3 regions of the Pseudarthrobacter sp. CC4 genome follow, and region 1 is predicted to be linked to each of the others. Evidence: predicted binding sites of a transcription regulator. Region 1 holds the regulator's gene; each other region holds the start of a gene.
The links. The regulator HrcA, encoded in region 1, represses chaperone genes, less so after heat shock. The targets are predictions, from matches to a motif close to TTNGCACTCGNNNNNNNCGAGTGCNAA.

Region 1 (6,396 bases):
TGCCATGCTTCCAGCACTGTCCGCAAGGGCCTAACCGCGTCCTCGTGCAGGATGACGGCAAGCCCTGCGGCCTCCACGAGGCCGGCCAGCGCGGCGGTGTCGACGGCGGGCCGCACCTCGGGAACCCAGGCGCGGCGCGCCTGCTTGGCGGCTGCCGTGACCACGGACTGCCATTTGGCGTGGGCCTTCGCGGCCCGGTCGCCTTTCCACCGGACGATGGACCGTTCGGACTGCCAGGGTATGACGGCGTCGATCCCGAGTTCGGTTGCCGTCTCAATGGCAAGTTCGTCGCGGTCGCCCTTTGCCAGCGCCTGTACCAGCACCAGCCTTGTCCCCGGCTGCGGCTCAACGGCCAGGGAGGAGCACTCAACATCCAGCCCGGAGGGGGACGCCGCAAGCACCTTTCCGCTCATGCGCGTCCCGGCGCCGTCCACGATGTCAACGGGCTCGCCCGGGGCAAGCCGCTTCACCGTGACGGCGTGCCGCGCCTCGGGCCCCTCCAGGACAAAGACTTCCCCCGCCACCAGCTGGTCAAGGGAACCGGGAGGAGTGAAAAAGACCGGGTTGCTCACCGCTACAGGTTACCGAGCCGGTCCCGGAGCTTGGCGAACATGCCCCCGCTGGCCGCAAGCTTGCCCTCGGTGATCTGTTCACCGCGCATCTTGGCAAGCTGACGCAGGAGGTCCTCCTGCGCGGCGTCCAGCTTGGCGGGAGTCTCGACCTGGAGGTGCACTTTCAGGTCGCCGCGCCCGTACCCGCGAAGGTGGGTCACGCCAAGTCCGCGAAGGGTGATGATCTCGCCGGACTGGGTGCCCGGCTTGACGTCGATCTCCTGCGGTCCGTCGAACGTTTCCAGGCTCACCTCGGTGCCCAGGGCTGCAGCGGTCATGGGAAGGTGCAGGGTTGCGTGGAGGTCGTCGTTGTCCCGGACATAGGTGGCGTCGTTGTTCACGCGGATCTCGACGTAGAGGTCGCCGGCGGGACCGCCGGCGGGACCTGCTTCGCCCTGGCCGGAAAGCTGGATGCGGGTTCCGGTGGCTACGCCGGCGGGAACCTTGATGGTCAGCGAACGGCGGCTGCGGATGCGTCCCTGGCCGCTGCACTCATTGCAGGGGTCCTTGATGACGGTGCCGAAGCCCTCGCACGTACCACACGGGGCGGCGGTCATGACCTGTCCCAGGATGGAGCGCACGGCACGCTGGACCTGGCCGCTGCCGCCGCAGATGTCGCAGCGTTCCGGATGGGTTCCCGGCCGGCAGCACGAACCTTCGCAGGTGGGGCACGTGACGGCCGTGTCCACTTCCAGCTTCTTGTTGACGCCGAAGACAGCGTCGCGGAGTTCGATGCGGACACTGATGAGTGCGTCCTGGCCGCGCCTGACGCGGGAAGCCGGGCCCGTTGTTCCGCCGGCCCCGAAGAAGGTGTCGAAGATGTCCTGGAACGCGAATCCCTGGCCGGCGTAGCTGCCTCCGCCGAAGCCGTTGTCCGTGCCGTTCTCGTTGCCGGTGGTGTCGTAGACGCGGCGCTTCTGCGGGTCCGAAAGAACCTCGTAGGCGTGGGTCACGGCCTTGAAGCGGTCCGACGCGTCCTCACCCGGGTTGACGTCCGGGTGGAGCGTGCGCGCCAGCTTGCGGTAGGCCTTCTTGATCTCTTCTCCCGTGGCCTCCGGTGAGACTCCAAGGACGTCGTAGTGGCTGCTCAAAGTTCGTATCTCTTCCTTGTTGTACTGCCTGCAGTTGGACTGCGGGAAATGATCTGCATGCCCGGGAACGGGAAAACGTCAGGGTCCCAGGATCCGCGAAAGGTAGCGGGCAACGGCCCTGACTGCGGCCATGGTGGTGGGATAGTCCATCCGGGTTGGTCCCAGGACACCAATTTTCGCAATGTGGTCCGGACCGTACCCCGTGGCAACGACGGACGCCTCGGCAAGGCCGTCGTAGGGATTCTCGCGGCCGATGCTGACAGCCACCCCGCGGTGGTCCTGCGCCATTTCGCTCAGCAGGCGGAGCATGACCACCTGTTCCTCGAGTGCTTCCAGGACCGGTCCGATGCTGAGCGGAAAGTCCACGTTGGAACGCGCAAGGTTGGCGGTGCCCGCCATGACCATGCGGTCTTCCCTGCTGCTCTGGGCCAGGCCTTCGAGGCCGACGGCGAGGGCATGGGCGGCCTGCCTTTGCCCCGGGCCGGCTGTGGCCACCACTGCCGGCAGGGACTGGGCGAGCTGGTTCAGCGGAGTGCCGGCAAGGGAGCCAAGGAACCGTGCCCGCAGGGTGGCAAGGGCGTCGTCCCCCAGGTCCTGGCCGACGTCGATAACGCGCTGTTCCACTTTGCCGCTGTTGGCGATCAGCACCACCAGCACCTTGCGCGGCGCGAGGAGGACGAACTCGATATGGCGGACCAGTGCCCGGCTCAGGTGCGGATACTGGACCACGGCAACCTGGTTGGTCAGCTGCGACAGCAGGCGGACCGTGCGGTCAAGGACGTCGTCGAGGTCGTCAGATCCTTCCAGCAGCGACTGGATGGCCCTGCGCTCGGCCTGGGACAGCGGTTTGACCGCCGAGATCTGGTCCACGAACAGCCGGTAACCCTTGTCAGTGGGGATACGTCCGGCGCTGGTGTGCGGAGCGGTGATCAGGCCCTCTTCCTCCAGGGCGGCCATATCGTTCCTGATCGTTGCGCTGGACACACCAAGATGGTGCCGCTCCACCAGGGCCTTGGACCCGACGGGTTCCCGGGAGTGGACGTAGTCCTCCACGATTGCACGCAGCACTTCAAGTTTGCGTGGCTCGCTCACACTCCACCTCCATCCAGGGTTCGGGGCGGCCGCGCCGCCCGCGCTGTGCCACCTCAAGGGTTAGCACTCGACATGCCTCAGTGCTAACAGTCTATTATGACTCCCGCCGTTGCTAGCATTGGTACCGCTCCGGGCGAAATCCGGACCTGTGACCGAACGCTAGGCGGAGTGAAACCATGCAGTACCAGAACTGGGGCCCACGCGACTTGTCCGCTCCCGCAAAGACTGAACTGCCCGAGGTTCCCGTTGAACGGGGAATGGTCCTTGAGGACGTCCAGTCCGGCTGGGTGGGCGCCGTGACCCGGGTGGAAAAATCCGGCGGCATGCACGTGGTTGCCCTGGAGGACCGGCGCGGTAAATCCCGGTCCTTCCGGCTTGGTTTCGGATTCCTCCTCGAAGGCCGGGCCATCAAGCTCCTGCCCCCGGCCCCGCGGCAGGCCGCCGGCGCCGTCGCCGGCCGGACCGCCTCCGGGTCCGTCCGCGTCGCCGGCCAGCGGGCACAGGTGGCCAAGGCCAGCCGGATCTGGGTGGAGGGAAAGCACGACGCCGAACTGGTGGAAAAGGTCTGGGGAGACGACCTGCGCGTGGAGGGCATCGTCGTCGAACCCCTGCACGGCATTGATGACCTGGCGGGGGCCGTCGCAGCGTTCAGGCCCGGACCGGGCAGGCGCCTCGGCGTACTGGTGGACCACCTGGTGCCGGATTCCAAGGAATCCCGCATTGCGGACGCCGTCATGGCCTCGCCGGGAGCTGCAGGGAACGTCCTGATTGTGGGTCACCCTTACGTGGACGTGTGGCAGGCCATCCGGCCCGCGGTCCTGGGCATTGAGCAGTGGCCGGTAGTGCCGCGCGGGCAGGATTGGAAGACCGGCATCCTCGCAGCGTTCGGCTGGCCCCATGCCACAAAGGAGGACATCGGGCTTGGCTGGCAGAAACTGCTCGGCGCCGTCCGAACGTACGCCGACCTGGAAGCCTCGCTGCTGGGGAGGGTCGAAGAAGTCATCGACTTCCTCACCGTGCCCTGAAGGACGGTTCTGCCCCGGCCCGCGCATCCCGGGGCAGGTATGGGGCCGGTACCAAGTATTCTTGGTACTGCGGATCCTGCAACATTGCAGGCCGCCGCACCCAATAAGCTTTCTTAGCCGGCACCATTGCACTTCAGAAGGAACAGACTGTGGCAGAAAACGCACGTGATCACAGGGACAGCCCGGGCGGCCAGGGCCGTTCGGAGTACCACGGCGTTCCCGCGAATGCGCTGCCCCTGACAGCCAGCGAAGACCGGCAATGGGCCACCATGGCGCACTTCGGGGGCATCCTGGGCTGCGTTCCGTCGCTGCTGATCTACCTGATCTTCCGGGACCGCGGGCCCTTCACGGCACAGGAATCCAAGGAAGCCCTGAATTTCAGCCTGCCGCCCACCATTGCTGCCCTGCTGGCGAACATCCTGGTGGTCTTCGTCCCCGTGATCGGCAACATCTTTGCCGTCATCGCCACCCTCATCTGGATTGCGCTCACCTGCTTCTCGGTGGCGGCCGGCATCCATGTCAACCGTGGCCAGCCGCACCGTTACCAGTACAACCTGCGCTGGATCAAGTAGCGGCTGCACGGGTCCACGCCCGCGGGGTTCCCTGGCGGGCGCGGGCCCACGTTGCCTTGTGCCGTTCAGTCCGGCAGGACCCGGCGGACCACCGCGTCTGCCAGCAGCCTGCCCTTGAGGGTCAGGACCAGCCTGCCCCTGAACGCGGCAGCAGGATCCACGAGGCCGTCCGCGATCAGCCCCGCAACCTCATGGCGTCCTTCTTGGCCCAGCGACGATACTTCGAGACCGGACTGGAGACGGGCCTCGAGCATCACACGTTCGACGTTCCGGGTCTCCTGGTCCAGGGTTTCCCTGCCGGCCGCCGGTGACACTCCCTGTGCGAGGCGTCCGGCGTAGGCCGTGGGGTGTTTGACGTTCCACCACCGCACGCCGCCCACATGCGAATGGGCGCCGGGGCCGATCCCCCACCAGTCGTCGCCCCGCCAGTAGGCGAGGTTGTGGCGGCAGGCCTGCTCCGGCGTGCGGGCCCAGTTGCTGACCTCGTACCAGCCCAGGCCGGCTTTGGTGATGAGGTCGTCGGCGAGTTCGTACTTGTCGGCGTGGTCGTCGTCGTCGATTCCTGGAACCTCGCCCCGGCGGATCTGGGCGGCGAGCTTGGTTCCCTCTTCGATGATCAGCGCATAGGCGCTGATGTGGTCCGGCTGGTAGGACAGTGCCGTCTCCAGGGAGTAGCGCCAGTCGTCCAGGGACTCCCCCGGCGTGCCGTAGATGAGGTCCAGGCTCACAGCCAGTCCCGCGTCCCGGGCCCATTGCACAACCTGCGGGACTCGGCTGGGCGTGTGGGTCCGGTCAAGCACTTTGAGGACATGGGGCACTGCAGACTGCATCCCGAAGGAGATGCGGGTGAAGCCGGCTTCCTTCAGGATGGCAAGGGATTCAGGCGTGACGGAGTCCGGGTTCGCCTCCGTGGTGACTTCGGCGCCGGCCTCGATTCCCCACTGTCCGATGGCGCGGCGCAGGATCAGGGCGAGGTCCTCGGCGGGAAGCAGGGTGGGTGTGCCGCCGCCGAAAAACACCGTGCTGAGCGGGCGCGCAGGAAGCCCTGATTCCGCCAGGACCCTGGCTGCCAGGGACACTTCGGAGGCGGCCGTGGCGGCATAGGCGTCCTGCGAGGCCCCGCCGCCGAGCTCCGTGGCGGTGTAGGTGTTGAAGTCGCAGTAGCCACAGCGGACGGCACAGAACGGAATGTGTACGTAAAGCCCGAACGCCCGGCCCGCCGCACCGTCAACCGCCTGGGGAGGCAGGAGACCGTCCGACGGCGCCGGGTCGCCGAGGGGAAGAGTGCTAGGCATTGCAGGGGCCTCCGGTGGCGCCGGCCGCTGTAACCACTACTTCTTGGCCTTGTCCTTGGACTCGTCCGTGGTGAGCGCAGCAATGAAGGCTTCCTGGGGGACCTCAACGCGGCCCACCATCTTCATGCGCTTCTTGCCTTCCTTCTGCTTCTCCAGCAGTTTGCGCTTACGGGAGATGTCGCCGCCGTAGCACTTGGCCAGGACGTCCTTGCGGATGGCGCGGATGCTTTCCCGGGCGATGATCCTGGAGCCGATGGCCGCCTGGATGGGCACCTCGAACTGCTGGCGGGGAATGAGTTCGCGCAGCTTGGTGGTCATCATGACGCCGTAGGCGTAGGCCTTGTCGCGGTGCGTGATGGCGGAGAAGGCATCCACCTGTTCGCCCTGGAGCATGATGTCGACCTTGACGAGGTCCGCCACCTGGTCGCCGTCGGCCTTCCAGTCGAGCGAGCCGTAGCCGCGGGTCTTGGACTTGAGGATGTCGAAGAAATCGAACACGATCTCGGCGAGCGGCAGGCGGTAGCGGATTTCCACCCGGTCCTCCGAGAGGTAATCCATTCCTCCCATGACGCCGCGGCGGCTCTGGCACAGCTCCATGATGGCGCCGACGAATTCGTTCGGCGCAAGGATGGTGGCCGACACCATGGGCTCGCGGACCTCGGAGATCTTGCCGGAGGGGTATTCGCTGGGGTTGGTCACGTGGACCACTT
Region 2 (6,396 bases), on a different contig from region 1:
GGACGCCGAGGCGACGTCGCTCCAGGCGGTGCTGCCGTCCATCGCCCGCGCCAGGCAGGTCATTGCCTTCGGCGACTCCCGCATCGCCAGCCCCCGCACGTTTACTGTCGGCGTCGAGCGCCTGGCGCCTGGCGAATCGGCGCACCAGCGGGTGGAGAGCGCCTTTGGTGCCTTGTCCAGGGTACTTCCGGTGTGGCGGCTCAACTTCGTCTACCGGGCGGTGGATGAGGACCTCGTGCTGCAGCTGAGCAAGAACTTTTACGACGGCGGCCTCCGCCGGCTCCCGGAGGGTCAGTCCGCCACGGGACTGGACCGGTCGCTGCTGGTGGAGTACCTGCCGGACGGCACCGGCTTGCCCAGTGCAGACCATGAGGGCGTGGAATCCGTGGTGGCGGAAGTCAACCGCGTGGTCCAGCTGGTCTTCGAGCACGCCCGGCTGCGCCCGCGTACGTCGCTGGCCGTGGTCACGGCAAGCCTCCGCCATGCGGCCAGGATCGGGGAATCCATCCGGCTCCAGCTGCCCAACTACCCGGCCCTGGCGGGCTTCTTCGGAGCCGGCCCCGAGTCATTCCGCGTTGTCGATCTTGAACGGGCCCAAGGGCTGGTACGCGACCATGTCATCTTCTCGCCCGGCTTTGGCCGCACACCGCACGGGCGGGCCCTGCACAACTTCGGGCCCCTCTCCGCCGAGGGCGGCCGGGAGAAGTTCGCACTGGCCATGACCCGCGCCCGCAGGTCGATGCACGTTCTCACCTGCTTCCGGCCCGAGGACCTGGACCACACCAGGCTGACGCACGGCGCCGTGGACCTCTACTCGCTCCTTGACCGTGAGATTGCGGGAAACACGGACCTCGGAACTCCGGCCTCGCGGGCCGCGGCCAGCGAGCAGGCCCTTGGGGCCGATCCTCTGGTGGCTGACCTTGGAGACCGCCTGCGCGCCCGGGGCGCCCGGGTGTGGCACCAGTATGACGGCGCCATCGACGTGGTGGCTGCCGCAGATCCGCTGAGCACCATGGGCCAGGAGGATGCCGACCTCCCCTGGCCTGTGGCGATTGAATCGGATGGCACCGAACAGTACCGCGCCCTGAGCGTCCGGGAGCGGAGCCGGCTGCGCCCCCAGCTGCTGGAGCGCCTCGGCTGGCGCTACATGCCGCTGTGGACCATCGAGGTGTTCACGGATCCGTCCGCCTGCGCCGACCGCATCGCAGGATACCTCGGCCTCGAAAAGAACGCGCTCTCCGGGCGGACGTCCACATCCATCGCCTTCCTGGACGATGACGTGGACCAGGCGCTCAACGGAATCGATGCCGTGTCCCGGCGCGCGGCATCGGACCATGAACCAGCACAGGCCGAACGCCTGGACAGCAAGGAGGCGGGTGCCATGGCCCCGGATCACGAGAAGAACGACTCTTCGGACACCGAGCCGTCCGTCGCCGCAGAAGCTGCAGCCGGGCAGGACCAGGAGGGCGGCCCCGTTCCCGGCAGCGCATCCACCCCGGGCACGGCCGCCCTGCCGGGCACGTCTGCCTTGCCGAACAAGGCGGCGGAAGACGAAGCCCGGGGCTGGGGCGACCGCGAAGACGACGACCACGATGCGTGGCTGAAGGAACAGAAACCCCCGCACTGGGGCTGAGGCAGGATCGCAGCCGGGGCAGGAGCCTGCGTCCGTGGAGGCTGGCGCTGTGGCTGCGCGCCGGCCCGGACCATCGCTCGCAGGGCTACGGCCCCACCAGGACGAAAAACAGCTTTCCCTGGGTGGAGGCGCCGGCGAGCCGAACCGCCTGTTCCGGATTGGCGGCCACCACTATGAGTCCGTCCGTCTCCGCCGTGCCCAGCCACTGGCCGCCTTGCCCGCCCTGACCGGAAGTCCACAACACCGGAACCCCTGAAGCCAGGACCTCCGGTGGCTCCTGCTGGTCGTAGCCGCCGGCTGCCGTTAGCACCACGTTCACGAGCTGCCCTGGGGAGACGAGCTGGATGGACGATGGATCCGCCATGCGAAGGGGAACAGCCGCTGACCCTGGGGGAGTGCCGGCGAGCAGCCCCGGACCAAGCAGTTGGGCATCCGTGAGCAGCTGTCCCTTGCGCAGCGGCGCCGCGAGTTGTTTCCCGGCCGCCTCGCCCGGTCCGTTGAGGAATCCGTCGGCCAGCATGCCCGGCGGTACCTGGACAGAGGCGAGGTCCGCAGCCGCCATGGCTGTGCCGGCGGGAAGGTCGCGGGCTGCGGCGAGCGCAGGCACCGTGTAGACCGGTGCCGGCGTAAGTTGCTGGACGGTGATGGCGGCTACGGCGCAAAGGAGCAGCGCGGCGGCCAGCCGCCTGTTGCGGCTCAGCCAGGAGGCAAAGCGGGCCGGCGGGCGGCGGCGTGCGTTGTGGCCGGCGGCGCGGCTCCCGCCGTGGGCGCCACTGCGCCGTAAAGCCCCGGGGAGCCCAGGTCCGTGCGACGCGCTTGATACAACCCGGTGTTGCTGTCCGTGTGCAGGCATGTGCCCACGCTAAAGCCGCGCATGGCGGCCGCGGCAGGGGCGCCGGCAGCTATGTGGACAACGCAGTCAGCTGCCAGGCAGCAGCCTGGACCGCGGAACGTGGATCAGCTGGCGGCAGCAGCCGGAGCCGGAGCAGCTGGTGCAGCCGCAGGCGTTGCCGCCGAGGCAGCGGGAGCGGCAGAAGCCGTGCTGCCCTTGGCATCCCGGGAGTCTGTGCGGTAGAAGCCGGAACCCTTGAAGACAACGCCCACGCTGTTGAACTTCTTGCGCAGGGTACCCTGGCACTCAGGGCACGACGACAGAGAGCTGTCCGAGAACGACTGGACGATGTCAAAGGCATGGCCGCAATCCTTGCAGGCGTACGCATACGTTGGCACTGGTGCTCCTCCTCTTGGGCAAACGAGAGGTCCCGGACTGCCTCTGGATTATGGATGTCCATTAGCAGTCGCAGGGCCTGAGTGCTAATTCTACCATCCTCGTACGCGGGGACTTCCCCGGTCAGGCGGCGTCCGCCAGGCTCCGGAACCCGGAGGGAAGCACGACGCCAGGCACCGGCCGGTCGAATGCCTCCACCGGAATCCTGCCGGCAGGCAGCAGTTCCCCGTCGTAGATCACCGCGGCCAGCGGAATATGCTTCCCGGCTGATTCGAGGTGGCCCAGGAACTTGTCGTAGTAACCTCCGCCCTGGCCTACCCTGCTGCCCGCGAGGTCAATCGCGGTGGCAGGGATGAAGAGGGCGGCAGCTTCCCCGGCCACCTCAATTTCGTGCCGTGTCCCCACGGGCTCCAGGATGGGGGCAAACCTGCTCGTCACCAGATCCACGCCCGGCGCCCAGAAGACCCACTTCAGCTCCCGCCCCGGCTCGCAGACGGGAAGCAGGACTTTGTGGCCGGCGTCGTGGAGGGCCGCGATCAGCGGCAGCGTGGGCGGTTCCGCCCCGACTCCGAGGTAGGCGCAGACCGTCGCTGCCTTCCCCCGGGTTACCGAATCTGCCCACGCTGCCCCGTGCTTCGCCAAGGCTTCCCCGGCATCCTGCCGCTCCTGGAGTGTAAGCAAAGCACGACGGCGGCGATGGGCAGCACGTATCTCGTCCTTGGCCGCCTTTGAATCCTCAAGCGTCATGTGTTTCCTCCGTAGCTGCCGCATGGCGTCGGCCATCCCCTGATTACTGAATGCTTGACGCTGACGTTAGATTAGTCCGGTGACTACCAGTAATCCGAGAGTACGCAAAGCTGTCATTCCTGCCGCCGGACTTGGCACCAGGTTCCTGCCGGCGACCAAGGCGATGCCCAAGGAAATGCTTCCCGTTGTGGACAAGCCTGCCATCCAGTACGTGGTTGAGGAAGCCGTGAACGTCGGCCTCAACGATGTCCTGATGATCACCGGGCGGAACAAGCGGGCGCTGGAAGACCACTTCGATCGTGTGCCGTCCCTGGAGTCCGCCCTTGAAGGCAAGGGGGATATCGAGAAGCTGGCGTCCATCCAGGCTGCGAGCAACCTGGGTGACATCCACTACGTCCGGCAGGGGGACCCGCACGGACTGGGCCATGCCGTACTCCGCGCGAAGCAGCACGTTGGCGACGAAGCCTTCGCCGTGCTGCTGGGCGATGACCTGATCGATGCCCGGGACGAACTGCTCAGCACCATGATTGATGTCCAGGCCAAAACCGGTGGTTCCGTCGTCGCGCTGATCGAAGTGGAACCCTCGCAGATCAGCGCCTACGGCTGCGCTGACATCGAACCGATCGACGGCGAATCATACGTGCGGGTCAACCGGCTCGTGGAGAAGCCGAGCCCGGAGGAAGCGCCCTCCAACCTGGCGCTGATTGGCCGTTACGTACTCCATCCGGCCGTCTTCGACGTCCTTGAGCGCACCGGGCCGGGACGGGGCGGCGAAATCCAGCTGACAGACGCCCTCCAGGAACTGGCCACCGGTGACGGCGAAGGGCACGGTGTCTACGGCGTCGTGTTCCGGGGGCGGCGTTACGACACCGGGGACAAGCTCAGCTACCTCAAGGCCTGCGTCCAGCTGGCCATTGACAGCGAGGACCTCGGCCCCGGCCTGCGGGAATGGCTGCCCGGCTTCACCGCCGGCCTGTCCAAGTAGCGCCATGCGCCCTGGTCCCATCTGGCCCGTGACCCTGGAATGCGGGGATCTGGTCCTGCGGCCCATCCGGTACCGGGACAAGAAGGAATGGACGGAAGTCAGGTCCCGCAACAGCCAGTGGCTGGCGCCGTGGGAAGCATCCAACCCGGATCCATCCGGCGGCCTGCCGGACTACCGGCAGATGGTCCGGTCATTGAAGGCGCAGGCGGCCCAGGCAACGGCTTTGCCCTTCCTCATCACCGAGAGGCGGCCCGGCAGCGTCAAGCCGCCCATTGTTGGCCAGCTGACCGTATCGTCGATCGTTTGGGGCTCGGCCATGATGGCAACCCTCGGCTACTGGGTGGACCAGGCCTGTGCGGGCCGCGGCATCGCGCCCACCGCCGTCGCCATGGTGACGGACCATTGCTTCAAGACCTTGGGCCTGCACCGGATGGAAATCAACATCAGGCCAGAGAACGGACCCAGCCTCCGGGTGGTGGAGAAACTCGGGTTCCGGGACGAAGGCTACCGGCCGCGCTACCTCCACATCAACGGTGAATGGGCCGACCACCGCTCGTTTGCCTTGACGTCTGAAGAGGTCCCGGAGGGACTACTTAGGCCGTGGCTTGCCTCACACCGGTCATAAATCCAGTGAATTGCCGTCTGCGCCACGACACACCGCAGCTAATGCTGCCGCAGCGGGCCGGATGCTCATACGGTTTTGAGTGTGGACTTCCCCCTTAGCAGCTCAGTGATCCTTGTGGTTGCCGTTGTGCTCTGGATTGTGTGGGTTGCGCCCTACGTCCTCCGGAACCGCAGGCACCAGTTCCAGCCCGCCGGCGATTTCCTGGCAGACGCCGCAGCCGATGAAACACCGGAATCGCCAGCCGTTTTGGTTATGAACGTTGCCGCCCAGCAGGAGAAAGCCATGGACACCAGGAAGAGCGCCGGACCCGGGACCGCTGCTGCCGGCACGCCGGCCGGGGCCAAGTTCCGCATACGCTATGGCCGGACGGCACTCGCCCTCATCGGGCTGCTGTCGTTGGCCACCGCATTCGTTTCCGGAGTGCTCCTCCTCTTCGGGCTGGGCGCTCCCGTTCTTCCGTTGGCGTGCCTCGGACTTACCGCCGGATCCGTGGTCCTCCTGCGTTGGCTGGCTGTCCGGGACAGGAGAGCCAAGGTCAACGCAGCCTTCCGGTCCGCGATGACCGCGCCGACCCGGCAGTCCAAGGCTGCCGGGAATGTCCCGCCGAGGCCTGAAGCAGCGCCGGCCAGGCCGGACAACCCGCTTTTCGACGCCGAGGCGCACCAGCCAAAGGTAAAGCCGCTGACCGCAGTGGAACTGCGCGAGGCTGCACTTGCGGTCGCGGTCGCCGCGGGGGATCCGAGCGCCGCAGCAGCCGGTGCCGCGGGCGCTGCACCGGCGTCTGCCACGTGGGAGCCCGTAGAGGTCCCCAAGCCCGTTTATGTTGAGGCAGCCAAGGCCGAGCGCCCTGACCCCGAGCCCCTGGAGCTCCCCGAATCGCCCAAGGCTGTTGGCAAGCCGTCCCTGAAGCAAGGTGCTGCCGCCGCGCCGCCGGCGGGTACTGCTGCCGCGGACGGGCCCCAGCTTTCCAAGGCGCAGAGCGCCCTCAGCAATCTCGACGACGTCCTGCAGCGCCGCCGCGCCTGACCCGGGCAGTGCGGACAGGCCACCCGCGGCAGTTCCCGTGAGCCGGGGTCGGCATGGCGGTTTGGCATTCTCCCCGGAAAATTTGTAGCCTAGGGTCACCGGTGCCGCACCTGCAGGGGCGGATGGTTCCGGGGCTATAGCTCAGTTGGTAG
Region 3 (6,396 bases), on a different contig from region 1:
TGGCCCATGGTCGTGGGGACGTAGTTGCCTTTCTCGCGGTCGGGGTTGTAGACAACCCCGATGGCGCGGTGGCCGCGCCAGGAGGAGAGCCAGTGGCCCGCCCGGTCCGGTCCGAACACGAGAGTGGACGGGCTTTCGAGTGCCGCGTGGAGGAGGTCTTCGTGGCTTCCGGGTACGGCTGCCGGGACGTTCATGACCTCTTCCGGCAGACCCCAGGCCGGCGCGGCAGTGACGGATCCCCCATAGGACGCGAAGCCGACAAGGACTACTGATCCGTGATGGCGCAGGCGCATGAGTTGGCCGATGTTGACCATGCCGTCCAGTGCCATATCCGTTGCCCTGGCGTCGCCTATATGCGTGTTGTGCGCCCAGACCAGTCCCTTGGAGCCGGGGCCGTGGTGGCGTGCCAGCCGGTCTATGGTGTCGCTCATGTGGTGGTCCCGGATGTTCCAGGATTGCCGGTCACCGCGGATCATGGTCCGGTAGTAGCGTTCGGCGTTTGCCGCCACGATGGCGTTCTGCACTGCGTCAAAAGCTGCAGCATCGTCCTCCACCCGGCCGAAGGTCTGCCGGTGCACCTCGGCCAGAAGCATCACCACGTCCGCCTCGCAGGATCGTGGTACCAGGCGGGTGTCCGAGGCATACCGCTGGGGGTCTTCCCGGAACGGTACAAAGCACTGCCAGGCCTTCATTGCTGCCGGCATGGCCTCGGGTGCGTTGGCGTTGAGCCAGCCGAAGATTTCCCTCAGGGAATCCCACAGGGAATAGACATCCAGTCCGTAGAAGCCGGTGCGCTGTTCTTCCGGTCGGGCCAGATTCCATTCGCGCAGCCAGGTGAGGAACTCTGCCACTTCCTGGTTGGCCCACATCCAGGTGGGCCACCGCTCGAAGCCGGCCAATAGTTGCCGGGCATCGAGGTTCTGGTCGGTTTGGCCGCGGACCCAGCGGTTGATGCGCCAACAGTCCGGCCAGTCGCCCTCCACCCCAATCCAGCTGAATTGGTGTTCCTCGATGAGACGACGGCTGAGGGCTGCCCGCCACTGGTAATACTCCTGCGTGCCGTGTGAAGCCTCGCCCAGGCAGACGAAGCGTGCCCGGGCACATAAATCCACCAGGCCGTCCAGGTGTCGGGAAGCCGTTTGCAGCGGCCCGGCCAGGGCCCGGATCTCGTCCAGTTCCAGCCCGTGGGGATGGTGCCGGTCCCCGGTCCCGCGGTTCACAACATCATCCCTCGCACGTCATTGGACTGTTTCCCTGGCAAGCCGGCTGCTTCCCGGGTGCATCGGGATCCGCAGGACAGACGGGCGGATCAGCAGCCGGGAGGATCAGCGCGCTTTCGCTTGGCCGGTACCGCGGCCAAGCAAGATCCCCACGGCGAGCATGACGACTCCCAAAACGACGTGGAGCCAGTTATCTGCCGTGTTCACTGGGATGAAGTTGGCAGACGACGCCTGGTCAATCAGCAGCCCGTAGAGCCAGATCACCAGATAGAGGGCGCCCGCACCGATGAGGTAGTACTTCGACTGGAGTGCGGACCTGCCCATGAGCAGGCCGGCGGCTCCGAAGAGCAGGTGAACAATGTTGTGCAGGATGGACACCTGGAAAATGCCGAGGAGCATCGCGCCGGACTCGGTGCCGGCAAAGGTCATTTCCGCATAGTTCGTGGTGACCCCGGGGATGAAACCGAGGACGCCCACCAGAGCGAAAACTGCTCCAGCGCCCAGGGCTGTGATTTCGAGGGGCGTGCGGTGGTGGCGTGCGCCGATTCCCGGATGTGCTGATGATGCCGACATGGCTTTCTTCCTTGTTTGAAGGGGTGGAATCTTTGGTGCTCGAGTGCGGCCGCCAGCGGGAGTGGTGCAGCGCCACGCTGGTTATGCTTCCAGCTTCAAGCTACGGTTGCCTGGCTTTCAGAGGCTTAAGTCCTTAGGTCAGTGAAGGTTAGGGATGAAGTGCGAAAACCGCTATTTTCCGGGCTCCGGGCATGAACGCAGACCGTGTGCGAAGGCTCCCGGGAGGAGGGTCTTTTGTCCCTATCTGGACCACATCCGCAGGTGTTAACTGGATTGACACCGGCCCCTCACGCGGCCCTTTGCCTGCATGGAATCTGGAGAACCCGTCATGTCTGATCTGCTCAAATGGTCCCCTTTTGCATCGACCCGGTGGACCTCCCCCTTCAACACCGTATTGCGATCCCCGGCCGAGCTGCTGGACTCCGTAGAGCGCATGTTCGACTCGGCAACAGGCCCCGCCCCCATCCGGGTCGAAGAGTTCGTCGACGGTAAAACGCTTGTGGTGCGTGCTGAGATGCCCGGCGTCGATCCGGACAAAGACGTCGAAGTGACCATGGACGACGGGTTCCTGCGGATTCGCGCCGAGCGCCAGGAAAAAGAAGAGCACGAGGACAAAGGACGCTACCGGTCGGAGTTCCGCTACGGGTCATTCAGCCGGAACATCCCGCTCCCTGAAGGGGTTAAGGAAGAAGACATCAAGGCCACCTACGTCAACGGGGTCCTGGAAGTCCGTGCCCCGCTGCCCGAGCAGGGCCTGCCCGCGGAGCCGAAGAAGCTCCCCATCACCCGCGGGTAACCTGGCAGCGCCCCACAACCACACCGGCACCACCGTTGTGGCCCCGCAAAATCACCGCCGAGCTTTGCGGGGTCGTCTGCCAGCCGCTTCCCAGGATTCCCACGGCTGACACCAGGAAGCTTCTGAGCTGAGTGAGGTGTCCGAAGGAGCTGCTATGAGAGAACAGCATCCGCCGACGCTGCGGTTTCTCGGCGCAGCCGACACAGTGACAGGTTCCAGATACCTGATCCGGTCACAAGGCCACCGGGTCCTTGTAGAGTGCGGCCTGTTCCAGGGCTATAAACACCTTCGCGACCGTAACCGCGTACCTTTCCAGGTCAGTCCCGCGAACATCGATGCCGTTGTCCTCACCCATGCCCATCTGGATCACAGCGGATACATCCCTGCACTGGTGCGCGACGGATTCCACGGCCCCGTCTATGCCACACCGGGCACGGCCGAACTGTGCAAGCTGCTGCTTCCCGACAGCGGATACCTCCAGGAAGAGGAAGCCCGCTACGCAGACCACAGGGCATCATCAACCCATCACCCTCCCGTGCCCCTCTACACAGCCCAGGACGCCGTCCGATCGCTCGACAGTTTCAAAACCCGGGACTTCGACTCTCCGTTCCCCCTGCCCGGGGGCATTGAAGCAACGTTCCTTCCTGCCGGCCACATCCTCGGCGCGGCCCAGGTGCACCTCCAACTTGCCGGCCGGACTATCCACTTCACTGGAGACCTGGGGCGGGCCGATGACCCCCTGATGTACGCGCCGAGAGCGCTGGGGCGCGTCAATGTACTGGTCACCGAATCCACCTACGGCAACCGGACACACCCGCAGGGCAACCCGGAAACTGAACTCGGCGACATCATCACCCGGGTGGCCAAGCGAAACGGCGTCATCATGATCGCCGCGTTCGCCGTCGGCCGGGCCGAAACGGTCCTGCTGCACCTGTCGCGGCTCCTCGCCAAACATGCGATCCCCTCCATCCCCGTCTACCTCAACAGCCCAATGGCAATCGACGCATCCGGCATGTATCAGCGCCATCGCGAAGAACACAGGCTCAAGCAGGACGAATTCGAAGCCATGTACAAAGTGGCCACCCCCGTCCGCAGCCCCGACGAGTCAAAACTGCTCAACCTGCGCGGCGGACCCATGATCATCATCTCCGCCAGCGGCATGCTCACCGGCGGCAGGATCCTGCACCACCTCACGGCCTACGGGCCGGACCGGAACAACGCCATTATCCTCAGCGGATACCAGGCCGGTGGAACACGGGGCGCATCACTCGCCGCAGGCGAAAAATGCCTCCGGATCTACGGACAGGACGTCAGGATCGAAGCAGAAGTCATCCAGATGGAAGGACTATCCGCCCACGCCGACTCCAGCGAACTGATCCAATGGATGAGGACCGCCCCTCAGGCCCCGTCGATGACCTACGTCACGCATGGAGAGCCGGACGCCTCCGACGCCCTCCGGGCCCGCATCAAACGCCAACTGGGATGGAAAGCCCGCATTCCCGAGCACCTGGAAGCCATCTCACTCGAAAACCCGCGCTGAAGAAAACGCGTTCAAGGGGCTGCCGGGACCTGGCCCCGTCATGCCACCTTCTCCTGCCGATTGGCACGGGGTTCCACTCCTTCAAAGTAGCCGCCCTTGAAGAAGAGGAGCGGCTCGGCGCCGTCCCGCGCTCCCAGTGCGCGGACAGCACCCACCACAATGGTGTGGTCGCCGCCGTCGTACTCCTCATGCAGTTCGCAGTCCACCCAGGCGAGCGCCTGGTCCAGTACGGGATTGCCCAGGGGTGACGCAGAGTAGTTGACGCCGGCGTATTTGTCGGTGCCGGAGCGGGCAAACCGGGCTGCCAGGTGCTGGTGTTCCGCGGGCAGGATGTTCACGGTGAACCGGCCCGCGTCGCGCAGCCGCGGCCAGGTGCTGGAGCTTCGTGCAGGGCTGAAGGTGACCAGGGCGGGGTCCAGGGAGAGCGACGAAAACGACTGGCAGGTGAAGCCAACGGGGCCGTTGTCTGTGGCGGCGGTGATGACGGTCAGTCCGGAGGCGAAGTGGCCCAGGACGTGGCGCAGGCGCTGCGGCGTGAGGTCAAAGTGTTCCGTCATTGTTCTTTCCTTTCGAGGCCGGTGGTTCAAACCAACCACCCGTAAGCGTGCTGTTCAATCGGGGGTGAAACGCACTGACTCCCTGGGCAATACGTGGTCACGGCCCGAAGCATGACGTAACGAAAAGGGGGGTCAAAGGCTTGGCACCGAAGCCAACGGCGTAGCGGGTCCGAACCATCTGGCCAGCGCCTCCCTGAGGCCGGCGTCGCTTCCGCCACCCACCCAGGCCACATGCCCGTCCGGCCGGACAAGGACTGCGGCAGGCGCCGGAACCTCCCCGAGCGCGGGCAGCTTCCATGCCCCGCCGTACTCGGCATCCACCAGCTTCACCCGTGGCGGCCGCGGAAGATTGTCGAAGGCGCCCGGCACCCCGAAGTTCAGGAGCACGGGCCGGGCGTCATGCAGCAGCGAATAGACCGTGCGGGGTCCTTCCCGGGCGGCGAGCTCAACGTCGGGCATCCGCCGCCCGAGCAGCGGGTGTCCCTCGCCGACGTCGTAGTGAACGTCCAGGCCGGACTGCATTGCCGCGAAACGCCGGCGCGGTTCCTCCATCCCCAGGAGCTCGGCAACAACTTCCCCTGCCGCCTCGATCCGCGGGTCCGGGCGGCGCAGTGCACTCTGCGCCATGGTGTTGCGCAGCACGCGGGCAGCCACCGGGTGGCGCTCGGCATGGTAGGTATCCAGGAGCCCGTCCGGGGCTGTTCCATGGACCACCTGCCCCAGCTTCCAGCCCAGGTTCACCGCGTCCTGCACCCCGATGTTCAGGCCCTGCCCGCCGTCCGGGGCATGCACGTGCGCCGCGTCGCCCGCGAGGAGGATCCGCCCCGAACGGTAGGCAGCGGCCTGGCGCGTCATGTCCGTGAACCGGGAAATCCAGGTGGGGCTGTGGGCCCCGTAGTCCGTGCCGCAGGCGGCAATCAGGGCCGCGCTGAGATCAGCCAGCGTGGGTTCCGTAGCGGGACCCACGTGTTCCTCGGTCACCATCACCCCCACCGGCCCGCTGTCCGCGTAAACCACCTTGCCGTCCACGATCTTGTACTCCCGCCGGCCAAAGGAGTGGATGCCAAAAGCGTTCCGGTGCACGCCGAACTCCGGCTGGCCTGTCATCTCCACCTCGGCAATCAGCGCACTGGTGGTGGGTTCCCAGCCGGGGAACCCGATGCCCGCAGCCTTACGGACGAGGCTCCTGCCGCCGTCGCACCCCACCACGTAGTCCCCCCGCAGCGTCCTGCCGTCCTTGAGGTGGAGGCCGACGCCGGTGCCATCCTGCGCCAGGCCGGTCACCTCGCATCCGCGGTAGAACGTTACGGCCAGCTCCGCCACCCAGCCGGCCAGGATGCGTTCGATGTGGTTCTGCCACAGGCCCAGCCCGTAGGGATGGCGGGTGGGAAAGTCGCTGATGTCCAGGCGGGTGCCGGCGAAGCCCGCCACCTGGGCCACCTGGCCCTCGGCGAGGAACCGCCCCGCGATGCCTCGCTGGTCCAGGACTTCAAGGGTCCGCGCATGAAGCCCGCCCGCCCGCGCTCCGGCGAGGTCCTGGTTGGGGCGCCGCTCCACAACGGCCACATCAACCTCCGCCAGCGCCAACTCCCCTGCCAGCATCAGCCCCGTCGGGCCGCCGCCCACAATCACTACCGCATGCCCTGTCATTCCGCTTGCTCCAGTTCTCCCGGTTTCCGGCCCTGCGATTATCCGGCCGCGCCCGGGCCT

Region 2: a site for HrcA is predicted at 2,925-2,951, ahead of PV768_RS10225 (FmdB family zinc ribbon protein). Genes of this name have one in related genera too.
Region 3: a site for HrcA is predicted at 1,980-2,006, ahead of PV768_RS12410 (Hsp20/alpha crystallin family protein). Genes of this name have one in related genera too.

Annotation. Positions count from the first base shown of each region.
Region 1 covers NZ_JARCCZ010000018.1:90,844-97,239, reverse strand. The annotation lists gene PV768_RS13700 (16S rRNA (uracil(1498)-N(3))-methyltransferase) at 1-572, opposite strand, end outside; gene dnaJ (molecular chaperone DnaJ) at 575-1,702, opposite strand; gene hrcA (heat-inducible transcriptional repressor HrcA) at 1,781-2,794, opposite strand; gene PV768_RS13685 (DUF3097 domain-containing protein) at 2,971-3,819, shown strand; gene PV768_RS13680 (DUF4870 domain-containing protein) at 3,969-4,391, shown strand; gene hemW (radical SAM family heme chaperone HemW) at 4,457-5,686, opposite strand; gene lepA (translation elongation factor 4) at 5,723-6,396, opposite strand, start outside.
Region 2 covers NZ_JARCCZ010000013.1:75,913-82,308, forward strand. The annotation lists gene PV768_RS10215 (DUF4011 domain-containing protein) at 1-1,633, shown strand, start outside; gene cpaB (Flp pilus assembly protein CpaB) at 1,719-2,486, opposite strand; gene PV768_RS10225 (FmdB family zinc ribbon protein) at 2,591-2,863, opposite strand; gene PV768_RS10230 (5-formyltetrahydrofolate cyclo-ligase) at 2,985-3,608, opposite strand; gene galU (UTP--glucose-1-phosphate uridylyltransferase GalU) at 3,688-4,593, shown strand; gene PV768_RS10240 (GNAT family N-acetyltransferase) at 4,598-5,218, shown strand; gene PV768_RS10245 (hypothetical protein) at 5,324-6,244, shown strand; tRNA gene PV768_RS10250 (tRNA-Ala) at 6,375-6,396, shown strand, end outside.
Region 3 covers NZ_JARCCZ010000016.1:95,453-101,848, forward strand. The annotation lists gene PV768_RS12400 (erythromycin esterase family protein) at 1-1,220, opposite strand, end outside; gene PV768_RS12405 (DUF4383 domain-containing protein) at 1,326-1,793, opposite strand; gene PV768_RS12410 (Hsp20/alpha crystallin family protein) at 2,122-2,589, shown strand; gene PV768_RS12415 (MBL fold metallo-hydrolase RNA specificity domain-containing protein) at 2,744-4,129, shown strand; gene PV768_RS12420 (flavin reductase family protein) at 4,168-4,686, opposite strand; gene PV768_RS12425 (FAD-dependent monooxygenase) at 4,819-6,336, opposite strand.